3 regions of the Brevibacillus sp. IT-7CA2 genome follow, and region 3 is predicted to be linked to each of the others. Evidence: riboswitches for the same ligand, from Rfam matches in the RefSeq annotation. Region 3 holds a riboswitch; each other region holds the start of a gene.
The links. A riboswitch is a leader RNA that binds a small molecule or an ion and turns the genes downstream of it on or off. The one in region 3 is predicted to bind S-adenosylmethionine.

Region 1 (8,023 bases), on a different contig from region 3:
AAAGCCAGAGCAAGCGACGATGTCTTCCCAATGACATGCAGGACACACCCTTCTCTTTCCTGCCAAAAAGAACGATCTACAGAAAAGCTCGGCGTAACATAAGTCTGCACCTGTGGTATTGACCCCCCGCAAGCTTTGATATACAGCAAATACTCACGCATATGCTCACTCCCCCGCCCTCTTGCCATTAGTGTGCAAAAAGACAGAGAGGTCCAGCAAATAAATTTCGGAATCAAAATCAGGCTGTAGAAAAATAAAAAAGCCGCCGATCTATTGTCGACAGCTCGTAATATTTACGCTTAATAAATTTTTATGCTCCCTCTTTTTTCTCCCGCAGATCAATGACGATGGTTCCAGCCGCCTTCTCCTCCTGACCGTCTTCCAAACAATATCCGTACGGATAACGATTCAAGACGACTGTCATCTGTTTCGTATCATCGTCAGATCCATCATCTATCAAGGTAATTCGGATTGGTCTACCACTCCAATACGAACGAAACAGCAGACTCCTCACTACACGTTCCAGCACCTGTTCCGAATTGCGCACCAGTAACCGATAATGCTCATACGGGAGCTCGCTCGCGCTATCCGTCCGATTGGTCCAGCGCTCCGCGATCATTACCAACAAAGAGGAGCAGCCAAATGCTGCCAAAAGCCATACAATCAGCTCTTCCATCACGGTCATACCTCCTCCTATACCAAGGTATGCCGCACGGCTTGAACAGAGTGCAAATAGGAAGCGCTTCCTACAGTTTCACCCAGCCGTTTTTAATGGAGATGACAACAGCTTGTGTCCGGTCTTGAACATTGAGCTTCTGCAAAATACTACTAACGTGATTTTTAACCGTCTTTTCACTAATAAACAAGAATTCCCCAATGGCACGATTGCTTTTCCCTTCTGCCATCAGCTGCAATACTTCCCGCTCGCGACGGGTAAGCGATTCGATCACTTTTGGATCGATGGCTTGCGATTCATCAACGGAGAAGCTACGCTCTGCCGTCCCTTCCTGCTCGCTCAGACGACGGAATTCTTCAATCAGCTTGCCCGTCACCTTTGGATGTATGTATGCACCACCACTAGCCACTACACGCACTGCGTCAACGAGGTCTGACGTTCCCATTTCCTTCAGCAAGTAGCCAGACGCTCCAGCGCGGAGTGTACGATACACATATCCCTCATCATCATGAATCGAGAGCATAATCACACGAGTAGAAGGGCTTACAGAAATCACATTTTCTGCAGCAGAAACGCCATTTATGTTCGGCATGTTAATATCCATCAACAAGACATCCGGCTTGTGCTCTTCCGCCAATACTGTGGCTTCTCCTCCGTCTGCACCTTCACCGACGACCTTGAAATCTTCTTCCATTTCCAATATTCGCTTTACGCCTTCGCGAAATAATTGATGGTCATCCACAATCACAATGCGGAGTTCTTGCTGTCTCTTATCCATGGTTCATCCCCCAGTACTTATTTACGTATCATGTCACAATTTTATCGGTATTTGGAATATAACCTTGGTTCCCTCTCCCGGAGCGGATTGCAGCTCGACACTACCCTCTAAGAGCTGTACACGCTCACGCATTCCCAAGAGTCCAAAAGAGTTGCCATTCGCCATGCGTTTTTCAAGATCGAATCCGACCCCATCGTCTTTGACAACGAGGCTTAACGAATCTTGTACAAATTCCAGCTTCACTTGAACTGTCGTAGCACCTGCGTGCTTCTCCACATTGTTCAGACATTCCTGAACCAAACGGAAGATCGCAGCCTTTACTGAACTGCGCAAAGGTGGCTCCACACCAAATACTACCAGATCGATGGAAGACTGAATACGCTCTTCACACGTTTGAATATATTTTTGCAAGGTAGGTACTAGCCCTAAGTCATCTAATGCCATTGGACGCAAATCAAAAATAATTCGTCGAACATCCGCCAAGCTCAAACGTACCATTTCCTTTAGCTCGTGCAGTTCCATTTGCGCTTCCAAAATGCGCTCGTTTTTCAACATGCGTTCTACAATTTCCGAACGCAGCACGACATTTGCCATCGATTGAGCTGGACCATCGTGAATCTCGCGCGCGACACGCTTGCGCTCTTCTTCCTGAGCCTGGATTACCTTTAGGCCCATCAACTGATGCTGCTTAGCTGATTCCAGCGCCTCGCCTATCTTACTTAAGTCACCAGTCAAATATCCAAGCACAACGCCCATTTGAGAAACCAGCTTTTCTGCACGAACGATGGTTTCTTCCAAGGTACGCAGTTGACGCTCCAAATCATTTCTTCTGCGCTTCAAATTATTTTCCCGCTCGCGGTAAATGGACAGTTCTACCTGAATACGGCTCGCCTCTTCATACGCAACCCGGATATCTTCCTCCGTGTACATATGAAAATTACGACTGACCAACACGAGCTTGTTGCGCGATTTGCGATACGCGAGTTCAAGCGCATCGACTTTTTGAATCACTTTGGAAATTTCTTGTCGAAGTTCATGTAAATCAAACTTCAATGAGTTGCCATGCTGTCTGGCGTTTTCAGCTATATCAAATATTTGAGTTTTACTCGTTTCTACGGTTTCAATCGTTCGCTTGATCACCCCGTCCAGCACGCTGATGTCTATCGCTTTGTTCATGATTGCTCTCCTTCAAACTCATTTTTAGCCTTCGTGAACAACTGTTGGAGGTGCTCTTCTTCTACATCTCGCAGACCCATGTCATTGCGTGGAATGGCAAACGGATCTGTTCCCTGTTTTACGAATCCCCGATTGGATGTAAACACATAGCGGTAGCCAGCTTGACGAGCTGTCTCCAGTACGCTTGGACTTGTGTATCCAAACGGCAACGAGATGACTTCGATCTCTTGCTTCATCCATTCGCTTAAACTGACGCGAGATATACTGAAATCCACATAGAGGCGGTCCCTGTACTCTTTCTCGTCCTCTAAACGCTGCAAGTCTTTCAGATAGACCGGAGCTGTTTCTGGGCCAAGATCGCCCCACTCATTTCGTTCTTCCTCTTCATGCAGACTGTACGTGTGGGACCCGATCGTAACCAGTCCCGTATGAACCATTTCGTTAACCTGTTGACGCGTAAGTGGTGGCGTCATATTCTCCCGTTTTCGGTCAGCTACATCTCTTAAGCGCCCCGCAATCGCGAAGTTCACTGAAGGGTAGCCGTATGTACGTAAGATCGGAAATGCTTCTCTGTAATAACTCTCATACCCATCGTCAAACGTAATCAAAACAGCATTCACAGTCGGTAAGGTACCCGTCTCCATAAATCGCAGGAACTCATCCAACGAAATCGGATTCAGGTCGTTATCATGCAAAAATTTCATGTGTCGGGCAAATTGATCAGGAGCTATGACATACCGCTGATTCGATTGATCCGTGACATGATGGTACGTCAAAACCACAACCTGATTGTTATACCACTTTTTCGTTTGAACCGCTGCTTCTTCAATTGGTGTGACGTTTGGCTCAGCATTTTTTGTCTCACTTATGCTTATAGACGTATCCACTTGGGGAAAAGGTTGCACTTCTTGTTTATTCTTTTTTTCCAGAAAAGATTCGCCTAACAACCCAATAGCCACTGCAAAAAACAAAAAAGTAAGAAACACGATCAGGAAGAGCCTTCTGTTCGGCAAAAAAACCCCTCCTCTACTTCCTCACTAGGAGATTCGACACAGTCCTACAAATTCCTGTGCAACAATTGACCCAATAATTGGATCACTCTGCTCCTAAAACGAAAAAGAGCCCAGTAGCAATACCAGGCTCTTTTTATGTCATTCAGCAATATTACAGTTGAGCAGCCTCTTGCTTCAGAACTTCTGCTTTGTCTGTTTGCTCCCAAGGAACATTCAGGTCATTACGTCCAAAGTGGCCATATGCAGCTGTTTGTTTGTAGATAGGACGACGCAGGTCGAGCTGCTTGATGATACCAGCAGGACGCAGGTCGAAGTGTTTGCGAACCAATTTCACCAGAGCTTCTTCGGAAATGGTACCTGTACCGAAAGTATCTACTGCGATGGAAACTGGTTGTGCTACACCAATTGCGTAAGCAACTTGTACTTCGCATTTGTCTGCGAGGCCAGCAGCCACGATGTTTTTCGCTACATAACGAGCTGCGTAAGCACCGGAACGGTCAACTTTTGTCGGATCTTTACCGGAGAACGCACCGCCGCCATGACGAGCATAACCGCCGTAAGTATCTACGATGATTTTGCGGCCAGTCAAGCCAGCATCCCCTTGTGGTCCGCCAATTACGAAACGGCCAGTTGGGTTGATGAAGTATTTGGTATCAGCGTCCAACAGTTCAGCTGGAACAACTGGTTTGATTACTTGTTCAACCAGATCTTGCTTGATTTGCTCCAAAGTTGTTTCAGGAGCATGTTGGGTAGAAATAACGATTGTATCGATACGAACTGGTTTGTCGCCATCGTACTCAACGGTTACTTGTGTTTTTCCGTCAGGACGGAGGTAAGCAAGTGTTCCGTTTTTACGTACTTCAGTCAGACGACGAGCCAATTGGTGGGACATGCTGATCGGAAGTGGCATCAGCTCAGGTGTTTCATTGCAAGCAAAACCAAACATCAAACCTTGGTCACCAGCACCAATTGCTTCGATCTCAGCGTCAGTCATTTTGCCTTCGCGTGCTTCCAATGCTTGGTCTACACCAAGTGCAATGTCAGCGGACTGCTCGCCAATTGCAGTAATAACACCGCAAGTGTCAGCGTCAAAACCAAATTTCGCACGGTCATAACCGATTTCACGAATGGTTTCACGAACGAGCTTTTGGATATCCACATAAGTGTTTGTAGTGATCTCACCTGCTACGAGAACCAAACCAGTAGTTACGGAAGTTTCGCAAGCTACGCGAGCGTTTGGATCTTTGGACAGGATCGCATCCAAGATGGAGTCGGAAATTTGGTCACAAATTTTATCCGGATGTCCTTCAGTTACAGATTCGGATGTAAACAGACGACGACCTTTTTGCAAAGCCATGAGAAAATACCTCCTTTGACCTCATACAAATAGTGTGGTAGCCGAGTCAGGATTTTATCTACGTAAACGCAAATAAAAAACCTTTTCCATCTTTTAGGAGGAAAAGGTTTGAGCGTTTTTTGCTTCCTTCATCCTCTTATCGGCCAGAACAGATGTCCGTTCTGCTGGTTAGCACCGCTCTAGATCGGTTGCCGGGCTTCATAGGGCCAGTCCCTCCGCCTGCTCTGGATAAGAGTATCCATTACGGATAATAGAATAATTGTTTTTTTCAGAGATGTCAATAGGAAAAATTTTACTTATAGTTGATAGGCTTTGGAAAGTACCACAACTACCTCGGCGCGAGTTGCCCTTCCATTCGGTTTAAAGGAAGAACCGTACCCATTGACCCAATTTCTAGATGTTAAAGCCTCAATAGCAGGAGAAGCCCAATGACTCGTTGGCACATCCTGATAATTCGAGGTACCACGGTTATACATCAAAACATCACGTGCCCGCGCGATCATTACTGCCATCTCTGCACGCGATATCGGCTGATCCGGCTTCATTTCATTCCTCGGGTACCCTTTCAAAATTCCCAATTGATAGGCTACACCTAGGTTGTGGTACGCCCAGTGCCGCTTTGGCATATCCCGGAAGGTCGTTTTTCCTGTGTAGGTAGTTGCTACCTTGGAACCGGTCGCACGCATCGATTTAAGCAGCATCGTGGCAAATTCTGCACGGGTCACTGCCTGATTCGGCTTGAACGACGCATCATTAAACCCATTTACAATATCGCGAGAGCTAAGTCTGACGATCTCTGAGCGCGCCCAGTGGTCCGAAATATCGCGATAGCCCCCTATCAATTTCTGCTGCGTCACCGTGAGTCGGTACGATTCATATTTGAACGCAGTACCGCTATTAAGGCGTACATAATATTTTCCTGGTTGCAAACGCAAACCGATAACATCGTTTCCTCGGTTAGACAGCTCCGCTACCTCATTCGTCGAAGCGATCGCATAGTTCATGTTTCGATCGCTATAGAGCGCGAAACGAAAGCCGCTATCGACAGGAATGTACGGCGCTCGGAACGTCACATACGATTCACTATTCACAGTAAATTGGAACCAGTCGGAATCAGTAGCTGTCGGTATTGTGCCTGACATCACTGTCCCACCGCTTAACGGAGACGCTTTTTGATAGGTGTCATTCGGCTCATTAAAATCTTTTTTTACTGGCGTGTACCCCAAATCCAGCTGGTATTCGCCATTGACTGCATTCCGCGAATACTCGCTCACACGGATGTAATATTTACCCGGAGACACCTCTTTACTGACCCGCTCTGTCGGATTGCCCTTTGTCCCATTATCGTATAGAGGATCCCAAACTACTGCTTTTTGACCAGGCTCTTGTTTACCAAGACCCAGCAACAGATCCACTCGCTTGTTGTCAGGGCTAACAGTGACATCAAAATGCCCGTACTCACGAACATAATAAGAGAACCAATCCTGATCGCCTTCATCATGAAAATTGCCTGTCACACTGATTTGGTTCCCTACAAGTGGTCTGGCCGTTTCTTGTGTATCGTTCGGTTCATTTCGGTCAGGGTTGATTGAAAATTTACTCGTCAACACGTATGTAAAAGCGTTGTTGACGCCTCCATTGCGCATTAAGCGGATGTTCATTCTTCCCGCCTTGACCGGGACCGTTATCATATCTCGATTCCCGAAGTAATGTGTAATCGGTTGACGATTCTCAGGGTAAAAGGTAGCAGCCATCGCCGAAGAAATACCCGATGTGACTGTAGCCGTAAAGCTGACCTTTCCATCGTAAGGGATGTCCATCTTCAGCCAATCTACGGTATCTTTTGGACCCAAATTGCCGCGTATTTGTGACTCAATCGGAAACGCCTTCGCTTTGGAAGAAGAATCATTCGGCTCTAAAAAGTCGTAAGAAAGTGCCGTTTTTACTGCTTTGTTGACATCTAACAAGCCGTATCCAGTCTTCCGATCCCATCCTTTCTCTCCCAAGTCAGTAGCCGTTTGATAAAGCAATTGCCTCACATCAAATGGACTGAGATTAGGGTGCCGAGCGAGAATGAGCGCAGCTGCACCAGCTACTTGCGGTGCCGCTGCTGAAGTACCACTAAACGAGCCGTATTTTCCCCCAAGCTTCGTTGTGTATACATTCAACCCAGGAGCTACCATATTCAGCTCAGGCCCCGTATTTGCCTGATTCAAGACTTCATTGTTACTCCTCACAGCCCCTACCGCCACGACTGTTGGATACGCAGCTGGATACGCCACACGGCTACTTTCATTACCACTTGCTGCAACCAAAACGGCTCCGCTTTTCTCCGCTCGTTGTATAGCAGCTGCCAACGACTTGGAGTAAGCCATACTGCTAACGGACATCACAATGACTTTGGCACCACGATCCAAAGCTACATTGATGCCTTTCGGAATCAGTTCTACTTCCGATTCCGCCTTGCTATTCAAGATTTTAATCGGTAAAATCTTGGCATTCCAAAGAACACCTGAGACACCAATATTATTATTTCCACTAGCAGCTAGAACACCGGCTACTTCTGTGCCGTGCCCGTTGTCGTCCTGTGCTGACTTCCCAGGATTAACGAGATTCACACCTGACAAAAGGTTGCCCTTTAAATCAGGGTGTTTATAATCTGCTCCAGTATCCAATACAGCAATAATAATCTGCTCATTGCTATTTACCGTTGGCCAAGCTTTATCTGCTTTAATTTGACTTAGATGCAGCTGGTTGGTCAAATAGTAGTCATTGGATGCCGGAGGTGCTGCTGCGAAGACTGATTGGCTGTTTGCCATAATGAGCGTGACCATTAATGTAACAGTCACTGACATGTTCACTGATCTTTTCATGTAAAACAGTCCTTCCTTCTCTCCCCTGCAAAAGTAGCAGTCCTAAAAGGAAATCAGGTATTTGTAATCTGGTCTTTAGCATAGCGGATGAAAAGGGGGACACGCAACCCTCATTCTCCAATATTTGGAACGCTTTCATAGAAGAAAACC
Region 2 (8,023 bases), on a different contig from region 3:
GTTATTTTCGTCACTTGCGCCCGAGCAAATGGATTATCGGTATGCACCAGGCAAATGGACGGTAAAAGAGGTTTTGGGTCATCTCGTCGATACAGAACGCATCATGAGCTATCGCTTGCTGAGAATCGCGAGAGGAGATCAGACACCCCTCGTCGGCTTTGATGAAAATGCTTTTGTAGAACACGGGTGTTTTCACCTAAGAGACCTCTCTGATTTATTGGAAGAGTATAAGGCTGTGCGGGCTTCCACCATCGCGCAGGTGCGAGGAATCTCTCCAGAAGCGTGGTTGCGTACAGGACTTGTCAACGGAAACAAGCTATCTGCAAGGACGTTGGCCTATGTGATTGCTGGACATGAAGCTCACCACACTACGATTTTGAAAGATCGGTATTTGGGGTAGGTCAGAGCCTCTCCTCGTTTGTCGGCAACAGCTGGACGAATATTTTTCCGGCAAGAGACAGTCCTTTTCTGTTCCCCTGTGGATGAAAGGGACAGACTTTCAGAAAACAGTCTGGCACACATTGACCACCATTCCCTATGCGCACAAGATTACATACACGGAGCTAACCGCGTTAATTGGGAAGGAAAATGCAGTGAGGGCAGTTGGGAATGCCAACGGAAAAAATCGACTGAACATCATCGTGCCATGTCACAGAATTATAGGAGCAAACGGGAGTTTAACAGGCTATTCGGGTGGCTTGTGGCGAAAGGAATGGCTCCTGGCCCACGAACAATGTTCGCAAAACACGGTCCCGCCACTGTAAGAGGGAGTCAGCGTCCAATAAGCCACTGGTCTATCAATATAGACGGGGAAGGCGACGCTAGATGATGAACCCAAAGTCAGGAGACCTGCCTGTTTCGACAACACTGATAGACCTACGGGAGATAGGGAGGTGTTAGAGATGGCTTGCGAAAAACAGCGAGTAGACAAGTACGTCCCTCCTTTTCTGGCATTTTCTAACGATCGTCACGGTCGAGTAGAAAATGCTCTTTTTATTTTGGGTAGGATAAAAGAAGAGGAGGGTGTGCGATGATGCAACTTTTTATTTGCCAATGGTGCGGATATGTCGAGGAAAAAGAGCTGCCCGAGGAATGCCAGGAGTGCGTGTTTCATTGCACTTGCTGCAGTATGGAAGAGGTAGAAAGCCTGTTCACCTACACCTGAAAGCCTGACCAAATCAGCTTGCAATCAGAAAAGAAAGAATTTTGTTGACGCTTGCCTTGGAATTTCTTAGAATAAAGCTCAACAGCATAAATAGTTCTTATCCAGAGAGGTGGAGGGTCTGGCCCGATGAAGCCCGGCAACCGTTGCATATTGCGACAAGGTGCCAATTCCTGCGAGACGTTTCGTCTCGAAAGATAAGAAGCGGGTTACTCGATTAGTAGGTGAACCTTCTTCTTAGCGAAGAAGGTTTTTTTCAATTTCATATTTTCTTTATCCAGAGAGGTGGAGGGACTGGCCCGATGAAGCCCGGCAACCGTCACGCATGTTTTGTGACAAGGTGCCAATTCCTGCAGGACATATACGTCCTGGGAGATAAGGAGGGGAGCAGTAGCTGCTAACAAGCCTTCTTCTTATCGAAGATGGCTTTTCTTTTTATCTAAAATTCGGGGTATGGGGTGGTCAGGATGAGTGTAGAAGTGGTACGCGTGGGATTATTGGGATTGGGAACAGTGGGTGGAGGCGTAATCAAAACGATCCGTTCGCAGCAGGAGAAGCTGGCTTCTCGTCTGGGTAAACGAATTGAGATCGTCAAGGCATTGGTGCGTGACTCGGAAAAAGAGCGGGCGGTTCATATCGACCCGGCATTACTGACAACAGACTTTGAGGATGTATTGAGCAGCGATGTGGATATCGTGGTGGAGGTCATGGGCGGTGTAGAACCTACCTATGACTACGTCCGTGCTTTGATCGAAAAGGGCTGCCATGTAGTAACTGCCAACAAAGAACTCCTGGCGAAAAAAGGAACGGAGCTAGTCGATTTGGCAAATCAGCATCAAGTGCATCTTGCCTATGAAGCGAGTGTGGCAGGGGGCATCCCGATCTTGAGCGTGCTCCGGCAGTTCCTACGCACGAACGATATTCAAGGCGTTCGCGGTATTCTTAACGGAACAACGAACTTCATTTTGACGAAAATGGAGGCAGAGCAGCTCTCTTACCAGGAGGTGCTCAAGCAAGCGCAGGAGCTGGGCTATGCGGAAGCGGACCCTCGTTCGGATGTAGAAGGCTTTGATGCTATGTACAAATTGTATATCTTGGCACAGCTTGTTTACGGAGAATCGCTGCCTTTAGCAGATGTTGTTCGCAGAGGAATTGCAGATTTGTCAGCAGGTCACATTCGGATTGCTAGCGAGCTGGGGTACCGGATCAAGCTGATCGCGCAGGCCTATCAAGCTGAGAAAGGAATTCGCCTATCAGTTGAACCAACCATGCTTCCGCTGAGCCATCCGTTGGCACAAATCCACGACGCGTTTAATGCTGTCCAGCTATCCGGCAACATCGTGGGAGACTTGTTGTTTACAGGAAGAGGGGCAGGAGAGCTCCCTACAGCAAGTGCAGTCGTGGAGGATTTGGCCTATTTATTGACACAGCCATTCACACCACATCCTACCTGGAAAGAAAAAACGGCCGACAAAGCTGGAGGCACGGTAAACTCGGCAGAACACGTCCTATGTTACCTTGAGGGCTCATGTCATACTGCTACGCCAGATCGTGTCCTGCATTTCCTTCAGCAGGCAGGAGTCAACGTGCATAAACTAAAAGTCCAATTCGACTTGGGAGGCGTCTTGCGCGCAGGTTTGATCGTGACAGGAATCAGTGAAGAGCACGAGTCCCTATTGAAAAATGATTTCGGCTTAGAAGTGCGCTGCTTCCCCATTATCGAATCTGCGTAAGTAAGAGGAATCATATGAAGAAAAGCCGTATTTCTAGTTACCTGGAAACACGGCTTCTTTTGTCAGGGGGCAGTCTCCACCGCTTTTGCACGCGGCTGTATACGCCCGTCACTTTGTATGTCGACACTCTCAGAAATGGATTCAATGCGTTTTAGCAGGGCAGCGCCGTTGCTTTCATTCATGGGTACAGCTTGTCCCAATTCTGCGTGAAACGGAAGCATCGTCAGCTCACAATCACCGCTTTTCGTACAGTTTGCTTGCAGGACCATCGTTTCCCAAGTCTTGGGTTCGTTTGATCGTGTGAAAATGAAATTGCCGAGACTGTACGCAATCCATTTGTCGTTGTATCGTTCAAAACCTTGAAGTACGTGGGGATGACCGCCGACAATCAAATCTGCACCAGCATCGATGTAGGCACGAGACAACTCTTTTTGATGATCGACAGGATAATCAGCGCGTTCCTTGCCCCAGTGTGCAATCACCACGACGAGATCCGCTTGGTTGTTCGCATCTTGGATCGCTTTTACTGCTAGCGTAGGATCATAGGAAGCGGCCATACCTGGCTGGGAATCCCCCGCATACCAGCTCGTTTCGGGAATGACCCTGCTGAAGCCGAGAATCGCGATCTTGATGCCGTTCTTTTCTATGAATACAGGTGAATAGGCACGGCTGGCATCCTTACCTGCGCCGACGTATTCAATCCGGTTTTCGTCTAAAGCGTCAAAGGTATCCAGCAATCCCGGAACTCCTTGATCCATGGAGTGATTATTGGCGAGATTCACCACATCAATCCCAGCGTTTTTCATGGCAGGAACAGCAAGTGGCGACGACTTGTAGACATACGCCTTGTTCTGTGCAGCAACTCCTGTCTCGGTGATCGGCGTCTCCAAATTGGCAATCGTGATATCATCTTGCAAAAAGAGTGAGCTTACATGCTTGTATGGGTAGTCATAGCTGTTTGCGAGTAAGGTTTTCTCTACATTCCCTGACATCATGACGTCACCGACAAAGGTGAGCTGCACAGAAGTCTTTTGGTTCACGGTATTGTCAGGAGCAGGCTGCGTGTTCGGGTTGGCATGTTCTCCATCCATAGCAGTTTGGAATAGGTAGTAGGTTCCGACGACGAAGATGGCCAACACGCTAAATAGGAGCGTGTTCTTTCCAACACGTGCCCATTTTCTGCGTGAGTGCTTGCGCCGAACTTTTACCCGGCTTGATCTGGTCTCGTTCATTTTTCCCCCTTGTCATTCTATCCTTACATAAATGAATTTTGATATCCTATAAGTAATACGAAAAGAGGCGAAAAAAGGTGCGATTAACTTTTGATCATTTGGTTCATTTTGTACAGCGAACTCCTCAGGAAGCATCGGAACAATTTTGCCAAGCGGGTTTTCATGCAGTAGCTGGAGGGCGTCATGCGTCTTGGGGGACATGGAATAGCCTTAGTTATTTCGGGCTTTCTTATGTTGAATTTTTGGCGGTTGAACACGAGGAGCTTGCTCGACAATCAGATAATCCGCTCGTACGTCAATGTATCGAGGATGAAGCAAAGGGAGAAGGATTTGGTCAGATTGCGCTTCGTACCAACGAGATGGATGCGTGGGCAGAGCGCCTGCGAAGCCAAGGTTTGAAGGTTACTGGACCTGTTGCGGGAAGTCGTACGCGTGATGATGGCACGACGCTTCGGTGGCGGATGTTATTCCTCGAAGATGCAGATAGTGCTCTTCTACCGCCATTTCTCATTGAATGGTCGCAAACAGATGAAGAAAGAATAGAAGATTTGACTAATCGTGGCATCATTGGCGTACATCCGAACGGTGCAGCCCATCTCCAGTCAGTAGGCTATGCAGTAAAGGATCTGGAAGAAGCAACAGCACGTTGGCAAAGCTGGTTCGGATGGAAGAAGAGCGAAAGATTCCATGATAAAGAACTGGGGGCCATCTGCCAAGCATTTGAACTTCCGGGTGGAAATGTAGTGCTTTGCCAACCGACTGAAGAGGGATTGGCGCAGACTGCATGGGAAAATCGCGGGCAAAGACCGTTTTTTGCGAGGCTGGCAGGAGCGAGCCAAAATAGCGAGTATAAGATTGGTGGAGGATCTTACTTTCTAGCAGCGCTGGAATAGTCGTTTAGAACCTATTTACGTAAGTGTCCCTATCTGACACACACATACAAGGGGTGGTACCAACGTAGTTGACACCACCCGTAATGTAGATAGTTTAATCATCTACCAAGCCTATTTATTTTTGTTTTCAGCATATCCGTTCGTCTCTCGTAAAAGTACATTTGGAACAAGACGAATATATAATAGTTCCCCAATAAGTTCTACAATTGTTTGCGTTACGATTACAGCAGACACTAGCCCGTTTAGAGGTTCAGGTAGCGCCAGTGCAAAAGGAAGAACGACAAGAGAGTTACGGGTTCCTGCACTAAAGATAAGAGCCCGCCCAGCTCCGGTATCTAAACGGAATATACGAGAAACGATACGTGCAATAATCGGTGTAATGGCCATATATGCTACATAGACGGGAATCACTTGGCTAATAAAATGAAAAGAGGTATATAGTTTAGCGATTTGGGATGCAACAACAATAAAGAGGGTTAGTGCCATAAAAGGCACAGGAAGCCATGCTGTAGCATCAAGAAAACGTTCTCCGTATGGTTGGCGTCTTGACCACCATTGAGTAAGTAGAGCAAGTACCAGTGGAACAACAATAAGACCTAAAAATGCTTCGAGAAACGGCCCGACACTCACAATTTCTGCCGATGTCTTGCCCATAAAAAGCCATAGATAAATAGGCAATAAAAGCATTTGGGTGACAAAGAGTATAGGGGTTGAAACCAAAACAAGCTTTTCGTTCCCTCGCCCAAGATGTGTAAAGACGATAACATAGTCAATGCAGGGGGTAAGCAAAACAAGAAGTACACCTAATAGAATTGCTGGATCGGTTGGAAGAAACCGAGTTAACCCCCAAATAAGGATAGGTACAGCTATGTAATTCGTAACAAGTAGCGCATAGATGAACTTTCGGTTCGTCAGTGCCTCTTTTAAACGAAAAAACGGTATTTGAGCAAACATTCCATACATTAAGATGGCAAGTATGAACGAAATCATGCTATCTAAGCTCTTACTGGATTCTGGCCACAACAAGCCTGTTCCAGCGGCAATAATTAGTACGAAAGCATAGAGCCATACTTGATTCTTTTCAAATTGTTCTCTTGAAATCACTTCTTGCACTTCCCCTTCCTAACACGAACCCGTATTTTCTATCTTCTCCAAGCATTCCGAGCATGTAAGACATTTACAGCTTAGCCCTCTGTCTAGTATCTGTATCATCGAGTTAAGCTGTTTTTTCTTCTCCTCAAGTTGGGAGCGTTTTTGCTTTGCCATCTGCTCCCACCGCTCGGAAAGTGGATCACGGGTATCAAAACCTTCTAGCCAAATAGCGATATCCTGGATGCTAAAACCGGTTTGTTGTGCAATTTTAATAAAATGGATGCGTTTACCTCTGCTATTGACGCGAGTTGCCCAATGCTAAGTCCAGTCATAACTTCACTCGTTGACTTAAAGTTAACATTAAGTTTAATGATCAATTATATCTCGTTACCAAAGGGGAAGATAGTATCGAGTAAAGAAATATCTGTCGCTTGTTGCCATACGGTTTTTGCCCATTCTTAACGTTTACAGTCATTGCAAGCAACGAAGAGAACCCGGTTTTGCTAGAACTTACCGGAAACGAAGAAGCGAAAGCATTCAAATCAAAAACCATCTCGTAATCAGAGAGGGTTTTTGGTTTTTTTATGTTGTACGTTCCTCGATCACTGGATGCCAACCGTTTTCTTACCCAGAGGATTCTTGTGATGCTGGAATGCCCAATCTGAAACGGAATGAAAATTAGAATTTGTAAAAATGGTGAAATTTGGATGAAAAAACGCAAAAATGAAGATAAAATACAAGGCAGAAGAGAAAGTGGAGGTGATAGGGATGCTCATAGTGAGTATCTTATTAAACATAGTCCTAATTGTTCTGTTAGTCTTTATTTACAAAAAACGTGAAGAAACCGAGTCAAACCTAGGATGGAAAGTTTTTGGATATTTTTGTTTAGGGGCATTTGCTTTTATGGTAGACGAGATCCCCTTACCTTTAGGTTTTTTGTTATTTCTTTTGATTTTCCGCCCAAAGACGAATGTTAAAACAAAAAAATGTTCCGCTTATCTCGGTTTAGTATGTTTCCTCATCCTGCATTTGATTTTGCCAGCAGTGGAGAGGGATCTGTTTGAACGTCCACGAGATGTAGTTGCTGCCAGCGACAATATGTTTCAAATCAATTTCACGAACGATTGGATGACGATACGAGATCAACTCAAAATCGACGAGCATGCACGGCTGGTATATTTTAAGGCGCATTATCAAAAAAATGGTCAGATAGATGACTTGTACTATTATGTAGTCAGCGTTTCAGGAAAGAACTCTGTTTATTATGATATCAATTTTTCTGTTGACACAAATCGATATACAATTCGCGCTGAGAAAATTGGTGTTGAAGGGTTAGAATATGTGGAATTTGTAGAGGCTTCGAGATTTTTTGAAGTTTTGGATGAGGTTCAGGTCCAAAACCTATCTCTGGAACAGCCTTTTGTAGGGTATACCCTCAGATTCGATGGAGAATGGATAAAGGATACTGACGAGTATCAGCAAAAATATGTGATCCTGGGGAAAGAAATCAAAACCATTACCAGGGATCAACTTCCGACGGAAGGGTACCCCATCAATATTTGCGGGAAAGAGAAGCCTTACGAATTACCGACTGGCTCTGGAGTATCAAACAGATGTGAAGCGAATGCAGATTTCTTTTTTGATGACTGAATAATGAAAGAAACCACCTCGTATTGGAGGTGGTTTTCTATTAGGTGCCAAACGTCTTTTTGGTTAAATTCCGGTACATCACCAGCATCGCGATACGCCAAGGTACGAGCATACCGAATGCGAGCAAGAAGAACAGTCCACCCGTTTGAATCGGTGTAAAGCTATCATTGATCAGCAGTTTAATAATCAGCCGGATGACCAACAGACCGGACAAAATGAAGAAAAACGCACGGGACCGTTTCAAATACACATCTTGCCCAA
Region 3 (8,023 bases):
AAAACCCCATACTTTTCCGGGACCTACCATCAACTGTCCCTCTTCACTCTCTTTGGTCTCGACCCCTGTGTCTACTGCAAACCAAACCGTATCTTGTCCCGAAGAGGCAACATGGCGGGAAACCAGTTCATAGTACTCCTCGTACGTCAGGAAGTGATCGAAGGAAATCGCAAGCTGCGAAACCGTTCCCTCGGGCAGCTTCTCCATCGTTGTCCAGGCAGGTGAAGTGCGAAAGTCCGTATTCTCCATTGCCCCCTCTGTTGGATAACGGAAATACAGCTTCTGTTCCCTGACCCCATTCGGCCATTTCGGCCCAGCGTTTACGTTCCACAGCACATTTGTGCTTTCAAAGCGGCCAGCGTTCTTTTCTTCCGCTCCAACCCTCTCACGCAACTCCATGCTGATATTGCCGTATAGCAATCCCACCTGCGAGCCACTCCCGCCTACACTGACACCTGGCTGCGTAAAATTGACCATCGACTTCGCAACGCGGAACAGATCTTCATGCATCAGTGACCCAACCCAGCCATTCAGAATCAGCAATACAACTCCGGCCAAAAAGGGAAGCCCTATGGTGAATCCAGCGTTGGACAACCGATTTTTCCATTTCCCCCGGCGAACAATGGCGCGCTGTTTTTCAGCCGACAGCGTTTCAGGCTGTTTTGTTTTCGCGTTATCCTCTCCCGTTTCTTCCCCCAGCAAAAGCCTCTCCAACCGCTGTGCGTATTCCTCGTCAGCGGCTATTTCCTCTTCGAATTGTTTCGAATCTTCTACCGCCATTTCCCCCCGCAAATAAGCAAGCAGCCTTTGCTCGCGATTATTCTCATCCTTGTTCATCCCAGCTTTCCTCCCTCCACAACTGCCGCATCTTTTGTCGTCCCCGAAACAAGGAACGTTTGACATCTGCCAGCTCGGTCCCGAGTACCTCTGCCATTTCCGCGTAGGAAAACTGCATGGCAGACAACAAAATGACCTGTCTTTGCTTTTCCGGAAGTCTCTCCAAATAGTCATGGGCCGCTTCCCACAGCTCCTTGTTCACGACATGCTCTGCCGGATCAACCGCCGAATGATCACGTCGTTCTGGCAGGGCTGCCACAAACGCAAACTGTTGTTTCGTCTTCTTGCGATAACCGTCCACGAAAGCGTGATAGGCCACCTTGAACAGCCAGGGCCGTACTTTTTCCCCACGGTAGTCGTCCAAGGAAGTGAAGGCGCGACAAAAGGTTTCCTGTGTCAGATCCTCTGCCAGCCTCTCATCTCGTGTCAGCCGGAAAAGATAGCGGTAAATATCGTTTACATGCAGCTGGTACACATCCTCCAGACCTACTTTCCCAAGCCGTTCACACCCCTTCATCCCTTACCACGAAGGAATTGCCAAAAAGTTTCACCTTCGTCTCATTTTTCTGATAACCTGCTGCACATTCTCTGCAAAAACAAGGATTGACTCCTGACAATGAACGTCATATCATGGGGGAAACGAATAACTCTTATCGCGAGCTGGCTGAGGGACTGGCCCTATGATGCCCGGCAACCGGCGCTATACCATAAATCGTACGCTGATGATGCGTACCTTGGATAGCGAAACGGTGCTAATTCCAACGGATAAGAGTCGAGATCGAGCATCTTTGGCTTGTCTCGGCTACTGACCCGAGAGATGAGAGGAGACGAGACGCTTTCATAGTCGACAACCGCCTCCCCGCCTCAATGGGGAGGCTTTTTTAATTTATACAAGGAGGATTAGACGTAGCATGAGTGAACAACGTATCCTCGTCACCTATCTCACACAAGCAAAAGACTTGAACAAGAAAGCGCAAGCCATTGCTGTCGGCATGACTGTCGGTTCCTGGACGGACCTGCCGCTTGCCAAACAAGCTGAGTTAGCCCCGTATCTTGGTGAAGCCGTGAGCGCGACGCCACTAGAGACACTAGAAAACGGAGAAACACGCGGTCTGATTACCGTCAGCTATCCGACTCGCAATTTTACAGCAGACATTCCATCCTTGTTGACCGGAATATTCGGCAAACTGTCGATGGATGGCAAAATCAAGCTCGTCGACATCGTTTTCCCTGACTCATTCCTTCAGGCTTTTCCTGGACCGAAGTTCGGCATAGATGGTCTGCGCGAACGTTTAGGGGCACATAACCGTCCGCTCTTGATGAGCATTTTCAAATCATGCCTAGGCCTTCCTTTCGACGACCTGAAAACGCAATTCCGGGCACAAGCCTTGGGCGGAGTCGATCTGGTGAAAGATGACGAAATCTTCTTTGCAGATGAGCGCGCTCCTTTTATCGAACGGATCAAAGCGTTCAAGCAGATCGCTCAGGAGACAGAAGCCGAAACAGGCAAGCCAGTCCTCTATGCAGCCAACCTGACTGGACCTGTGCATGAGCTGAACGAAAAAGCGAAACGTGCGGTAGATGCGGGTGCTGACTGCCTCTTGTTCAATGTGCTGGCCTTTGGCTTCGATGCCCTGCACCGTTTGGCAGCCGATACTGATGTACACGTACCGATCATGGCGCATCCAGCATTGGCAGGCGCTTACTATCCATCACCTGACTACGGTATCGCCACCCCGCTTCTGCTCGGAACGTTGATGCGCGTAGCTGGTGCAGATTTGGTGCTCTTCCCATCTCCATATGGTAACGTCGCCCTGGACAAGACAGAAGCGTTGCAGCTCGCCAAGCATTTGACCGACCCACTGAATGGTGTACGCCGTTCCTTCCCAGTTCCGTCTGCCGGCATTCATCCAGGGTTAGTTCCACAGCTGTATCAAGACTTCGGTTTAGATCAAATCGTCAATGCAGGAGGCGGAATTCACGGTCATCCCGGTGGAGCAACCGCAGGAGCGAAAGCATTCGTTGCAGCGATTGGGGCAGTCACCGCAGGCCGAACATTGGAAGAAGCTGCCGCGGAATCACAAGAGCTGGCGATCGCCTTGGAAAAGTGGGGTGGCGCACGATGAGCAAGAAGCTCGTCCTGTTCTGCGATTTCGACGGAACGATTACTGAAAAGGACAACATTGTAGCGATTGTCCGCAAGTTTGCTCCCCCTGAGTGGGAAGCACTGACGGAGCAAATCCTTTCACAAAAAATAAGCGTTCAGGAAGGGGTAGGCAAGCTGTTTCAACTCTTGCCCTCCTCCTTGCGACAGGACATTATTGATTTCATTGTCCAAGAAGCGACAATTCGCCCGGGATTTGCTGAATTCGTGAGCTATTGCCGTGAAGAAGGCATCGAGCTGTTGATCACGAGTGGCGGCATCGACTTTTTCCTGGAGCCTATCCTGGCACCTTTCGATCTCTCCGATGTTCCGATCTATTGCAACGGCAGTGATTTCAGCGGAGAACGGATCACCATTACGTGGCCTAACGCTTGCGACGAGCATTGCACAAACGGCTGCGGCATGTGCAAGACGACAATCATCCGCCGTTACGATCCAGCAACCCATTTCCGTATCGTCATCGGCGACTCCATCACTGATTTGGCTGGAGCCAAAATCGCTGACTATGTGATTGCCCGTCACTTCCTTGCTGACAAGGCGGAAGAGCTGCAATTGCCGCATAGCAAGTTTGCCACATTCCACGACGTGATTCGCATTTTACAGCAAGTCCAACAGGAGGTTGTCTAACTCATGACCGCAACACTCGAACAACGTCTGGATGCCTTTCGCCGTCTGGATGACGCCAAGCTGACATTTGCCCGCCGGGACTGGTTTCCCGGCACTAGTGGCAATCTCTCCATTAAGATACAAAACGATCCCTTGCAATTTGCCGTAACGGCAAGCGGCAAAGACAAAACCAAGCTGTCCCCTGAAGATTATCTGGTCGTGGACCAAGACTCGCGTCCGGTGGATGTAACTACGCTCAAACCTTCTGCTGAAACGCTCATCCACGCCGTCGTCTACAAAACGTTTCCAAAGGCGGGTGCTTGCTTCCACGTCCATACCGTGTGGAACAATCTCATTTCCGAGCTGTACTTTGGACAACGAGCCTTCTCCATTCAAGGACAAGAGCTGATCAAGGGACTCGGAATCTGGGAAGAAAACGCGCGCATTACTGTTCCGATTGTTGAGAACTTTGCCGATATTCCGACCTTGGCTGCCGCTATTGAAAAAGTAATCACACCAGAAGTTCCCGGCGTACTCATCCGTAACCACGGTATCTACACGTGGGGCGGCAATGACTTCGAGGCCAAGCGACACCTGGAAGCTTTTGAATTCCTATTCGAGTATCACGCCCGCTGGCTGCAATTGCGCCAAGCAGTCGTGTCCACTACAACCACCAATTAAGGAGGAATAAACGATGGCACAAATTCGTTTTCACGACAACAATGAGTACATCTCAGCACCCGAGGAAGTTGTCTCCTTCCTGGACACCCAAGAGATCATTTACGAAAAATGGGGCGTGGATCGCCTTGATCCGAAGCACCGTGATAACTACAGCCCGACAGACGAGGAAAAACAAGAGATTCTCGACACCTTCAAGCCGGAAATCGATGCGATCAGCCAACGTCGCGGTTACTTGACAGCGGACATTATCGTCCTCTCTGACAAAACGCCTAACCTCGACGAGCTGCTGGTGAAATTCAAGGGCGAGCATCACCATACCGACGATGAGTGCCGCTTCTGCGTCGATGGTCACGGTATTTTCGCCATCAAAGGCAAAGATGATCGCTACTTCGACGTCGAGCTGGAGCCAGGCGATCTGATCTCCGTACCACCGAACTACCGCCACTACTTCACCCTGATGGACGACCGCAAAATCAAAGCGATTCGCCTGTTCGTCACTCCTGCAGGCTGGGAAGCGATCTATTAATAACGAACCCCTTGGCATTTATTGATTGCCAGGGGGTTTTGTCTTTCACCCTTCACTTTACGACGCCATTTCCCTTAATCGATACGTCAGGCTTGATTTCAACTGTGGCATTGGAAAAAGCCTTCGTCCAATCATCCTCTACCTTTTTGTATTCCTTATATTCATAGGCACGCGCATAGAGACCAAACCCAAACGGGTCTACACCGATTTCCTGGCATTTCTTGATTAACTTCATGTAATCCTTCTGTAACTCGTCACTGATCATTCTCTCCATCTTTTTGTAGTCCTTTTCCATGTCGAACGAAAACATTCGCTCCGATATGGACACTCGCAACCTGAAATGAACGTCAAAATGAAACCGACCGTTCTGATAGGATGTTTTTACTTTTTTTTGGACGCCCTTGATAAAAAAACTGATCCTGTCTTTCGTAATTTGATTTTGATCGTTCGGCTCTTTAATCGGGATCGTGACGGACAGTTCCCCTTGTTTTTCATAGAGCAGCGTTTGCAAAAGAATCGTATCCCGCGGTTCTATCGAGCTTGCGTACGTTCCATTTTCTGTTAACAAGGCCGTCCCCACTACCTTGACCGCCCGCTTTTCTTTCTTCAACTCAGTCAAGCTAGGTGTCATCCCTTTTTCATACATTTGCCGATGGAGCTCCTGTGCCCTCGTCTTTACCGTCAGATTTCTTTTATTGGCTGTGTCAATCAGCGTTGTTACATGAATGGACAGACGAGGTTTGTCCTTTGGTTTATAATCAAACAGCTCATGCAACGGACCATCAAGCATAGCCATGCGGGCGTTGACACTGAACTTTGCATCCCGAAAAACGACATCCAGCAACCGAAACCAGTCCGGGTGAGCCAGCAGCTTTTTCCCGAACACAAGCACCTGAATTTTGCCTGCTTGGGTCAAGCCTGTCACTCGCTCATCAAAGCCCATTCTCGACTCTCTAATCGTAGATGACCGAATACCGTATTCCTCAGATTTTTCCTTTGCCTCCCGACTGAACACCGGACTTGAGATATAAAAGAGAAGCTCGTTTTTTTCGTTCAAATCAATTCCGACCATCAACGATAAAGTGGCATCTTCCAAATTGATTTGATCCCTGCAACCTGCCAACATGGTTACCAGCAAGCTCAATAATAGAATCTGAGCAAACGCCCTCATGCTTTTTCCTCCCCTTCTGCTCGTTTCGATAGCCTGATCAGCACCCAAGCCAGTAAAGGAAGCACATAAGCAAAGCCTAAGCCTGTATAGCTCCAAATTTGTGTTGATTTCTTCAGATCAATAAAGGATGGCGTATAAAACCATACCGCCACTGGAACCAGTAGAAGGAACAGACGCAAATGCTTGCGGTGATCCTTCATGCCGAATAACTGACTGAATGAGAAGACACAGAAATAGATGTACGGCAAGGCAGTCGTTGACAATATAAACAAATAAGAAGAGAGAAAAAGAATATCGACACGTTCCAAAAAGCGGAACTCAATGGCTTTCCATAAATTGAGCGTAGGCCATGTATACTGCGTGATTTCATCGGGACTAAAGTAAGCAAAGCAAACGATAATGACAGACATATACACGATCAACGTCAATGTATTCGCAATGACAATGCCGAGAGACGCATATTGCTTTTTTTGAAGAAAAGGGTAGGCGAAATAACCAAACTCAAATCCCAGAAAAGAGAGTACCGTGTATTTGCTCGCTTCCCATATCGGGTGCCAGCCCTCCTTGATTACTGGCAGCAAGTTTAACCAATGAACCTCTCGATAAGCTGTCGTGAGAACAAAAGGTATCCAAAGTGTAAGATAGAACACGAGCTCGGCGTACCTTCCAATGGCGCGAACCCCTCCCTGGAGAACAAGATAGGTCGGCAGCGCAAAAAGGAACACGACGACATAGGCCGGTGTCTGAGACAGGAGCCACACATTAATGATTCCCGTGGCATTTATCATCAAAACGAACGCCGCTATCCCGCAATAAATGGACATGAAAGCAATAGCGATACGACCGAGCCACTTGCCCAAGATCAATGGAAATATATCGATGATCGTCTTCTCCGGGTACTGCTTCATCATGTTCGTGATGACGAGACTGACTAGCGTTGCCCCAAGCCAGCCGATCAAAAGCGATATCCATCCATCGGTGCTCGCCTTCTCCGCCAATTCTCTGGGAATCGTCAATACTCCAATCCCTACTTGTGCCCCATGAATGAGGAGAATGTATTGGAGGACGCTCAATTGGTTGTATGTATACTTTTTCATCACCCGTCCTCCCTTGGTCGATTATCCCCCTGCCTTTGATCTTGAATCGTATGGACTGACAGGGGACGATCTTTCATTTTCCATAGTGGCAGGCGGATAAACAAATCTTTCCAATCTCCGAAACGCACAGGGGCAAGAGGGCTTCCATAAGGAACACCTAATGATTCCAGCGTAATCAAATGGCCGATCAATGCCATCAACCCGACAATAATGCCAACAAAACCAAACATCGCAGCAAGTATCATCATCAAAAAACGAATAAGCCTAACTGCCGAAGCCATATCGTAGTTCGGGATAATAAAGGAAGAAATCGCTGTAAATGCAACGACGATCACCATGATGTTGCTCACAATCCCCGCTTGTACGACCGCTTGACCGATCACGATACCCCCTACGATACCGACTGTTTGTCCGATAGGCGCTGGTAAACGAATTCCCGATTCCCGAAGCATTTCCAGTGTGAGCTCCATAATGAATGCCTCTAACAAGGGAGGGAATGGAACCTTTTCGCGAGACTCTCCGACTGACAAAATCAAATCGAGTGGGATCACCTCATAATTGAAAGAAATCACCGCAATATAAATCGCGGGCAAAAAAGTAGCAATCAAGAAAGCCAAGTACCGAAGCAAGCGGATGAACGTAGCGACAGGCCAGCGCGTACCGTAATCGTCAACGTTTTGAAAAAAGGAAACGAAAGTAGCCGGACCGATTAATACGCTTGGCGAGCGATCGACAACGACAGCAATCTTCCCTTGCAAGATATGAGAGGCGACTGTATCTGGCCGTTCTGAAGTCAAAAACTGCGGAAACAGAGAGTAAGGATTATCCTCGATATACTCCTCCAGTTCAGACGCATTGAGAATCGAATCAACCTTGATGCTCTTGAGCCGATCTTCCAGCTCCTGTAATATTTCCGGATTCGCCACATCAGCCAAATAGAT

Region 1: it holds a riboswitch for S-adenosylmethionine, as region 3 does, so the genes downstream of both, metK (methionine adenosyltransferase) here and ACM6JA_RS21860 (2,3-diketo-5-methylthiopentyl-1-phosphate enolase) in region 3, are expected to answer to the same signal.
Region 2: it holds a riboswitch for S-adenosylmethionine, as region 3 does, so the genes downstream of both, ACM6JA_RS09245 (homoserine dehydrogenase) here and ACM6JA_RS21860 (2,3-diketo-5-methylthiopentyl-1-phosphate enolase) in region 3, are expected to answer to the same signal.

The regions. Positions count from the first base shown of each region.
Region 1 covers NZ_CATKQT010000054.1:85,500-93,522, forward strand. The annotation lists gene ACM6JA_RS29280 (DEAD/DEAH box helicase) at 1-161, opposite strand, end outside; gene ACM6JA_RS29285 (glycosyltransferase family 2 protein) at 311-676, opposite strand; gene ACM6JA_RS29290 (response regulator) at 747-1,454, opposite strand; gene ACM6JA_RS29295 (sensor histidine kinase) at 1,488-2,630, opposite strand; gene ACM6JA_RS29300 (polysaccharide deacetylase family protein) at 2,627-3,643, opposite strand; gene metK (methionine adenosyltransferase) at 3,795-5,000, opposite strand; SAM riboswitch class I at 5,134-5,235, opposite strand; gene ACM6JA_RS29310 (S8 family peptidase) at 5,297-7,873, opposite strand.
Region 2 covers NZ_CATKQT010000011.1:560,531-568,553, reverse strand. The annotation lists gene ACM6JA_RS09260 (DinB family protein) at 1-400, shown strand, start outside; partial or broken gene ACM6JA_RS09255 (hypothetical protein) at 384-476, shown strand; cobalamin riboswitch at 666-872, shown strand; gene ACM6JA_RS09250 (hypothetical protein) at 1,031-1,165, shown strand; SAM riboswitch class I at 1,260-1,366, shown strand; SAM riboswitch class I at 1,433-1,544, shown strand; gene ACM6JA_RS09245 (homoserine dehydrogenase) at 1,630-2,895, shown strand; gene ACM6JA_RS09240 (CapA family protein) at 2,958-4,127, opposite strand; gene ACM6JA_RS09235 (VOC family protein) at 4,205-5,020, shown strand; gene ACM6JA_RS09230 (arsenic resistance protein) at 5,132-6,124, opposite strand; gene ACM6JA_RS09225 (MerR family DNA-binding protein) at 6,143-6,385, opposite strand; gene ACM6JA_RS09220 (hypothetical protein) at 6,544-6,672, shown strand; gene ACM6JA_RS09215 (hypothetical protein) at 6,836-7,762, shown strand; gene ACM6JA_RS09210 (CcdC family protein) at 7,803-8,023, opposite strand, start outside.
Region 3 covers NZ_CATKQT010000044.1:453,336-461,358, reverse strand. The annotation lists gene ACM6JA_RS21870 (anti-sigma factor) at 1-837, opposite strand, end outside; gene ACM6JA_RS21865 (sigma-70 family RNA polymerase sigma factor) at 824-1,312, opposite strand; SAM riboswitch class I at 1,485-1,661, shown strand; gene ACM6JA_RS21860 (2,3-diketo-5-methylthiopentyl-1-phosphate enolase) at 1,749-2,963, shown strand; gene ACM6JA_RS21855 (2-hydroxy-3-keto-5-methylthiopentenyl-1-phosphate phosphatase) at 2,960-3,628, shown strand; gene ACM6JA_RS21850 (methylthioribulose 1-phosphate dehydratase) at 3,632-4,288, shown strand; gene ACM6JA_RS21845 (1,2-dihydroxy-3-keto-5-methylthiopentene dioxygenase) at 4,302-4,814, shown strand; gene ACM6JA_RS21840 (Ger(x)C family spore germination protein) at 4,867-5,985, opposite strand; gene ACM6JA_RS21835 (GerAB/ArcD/ProY family transporter) at 5,982-7,082, opposite strand; gene ACM6JA_RS21830 (spore germination protein) at 7,082-8,023, opposite strand, start outside.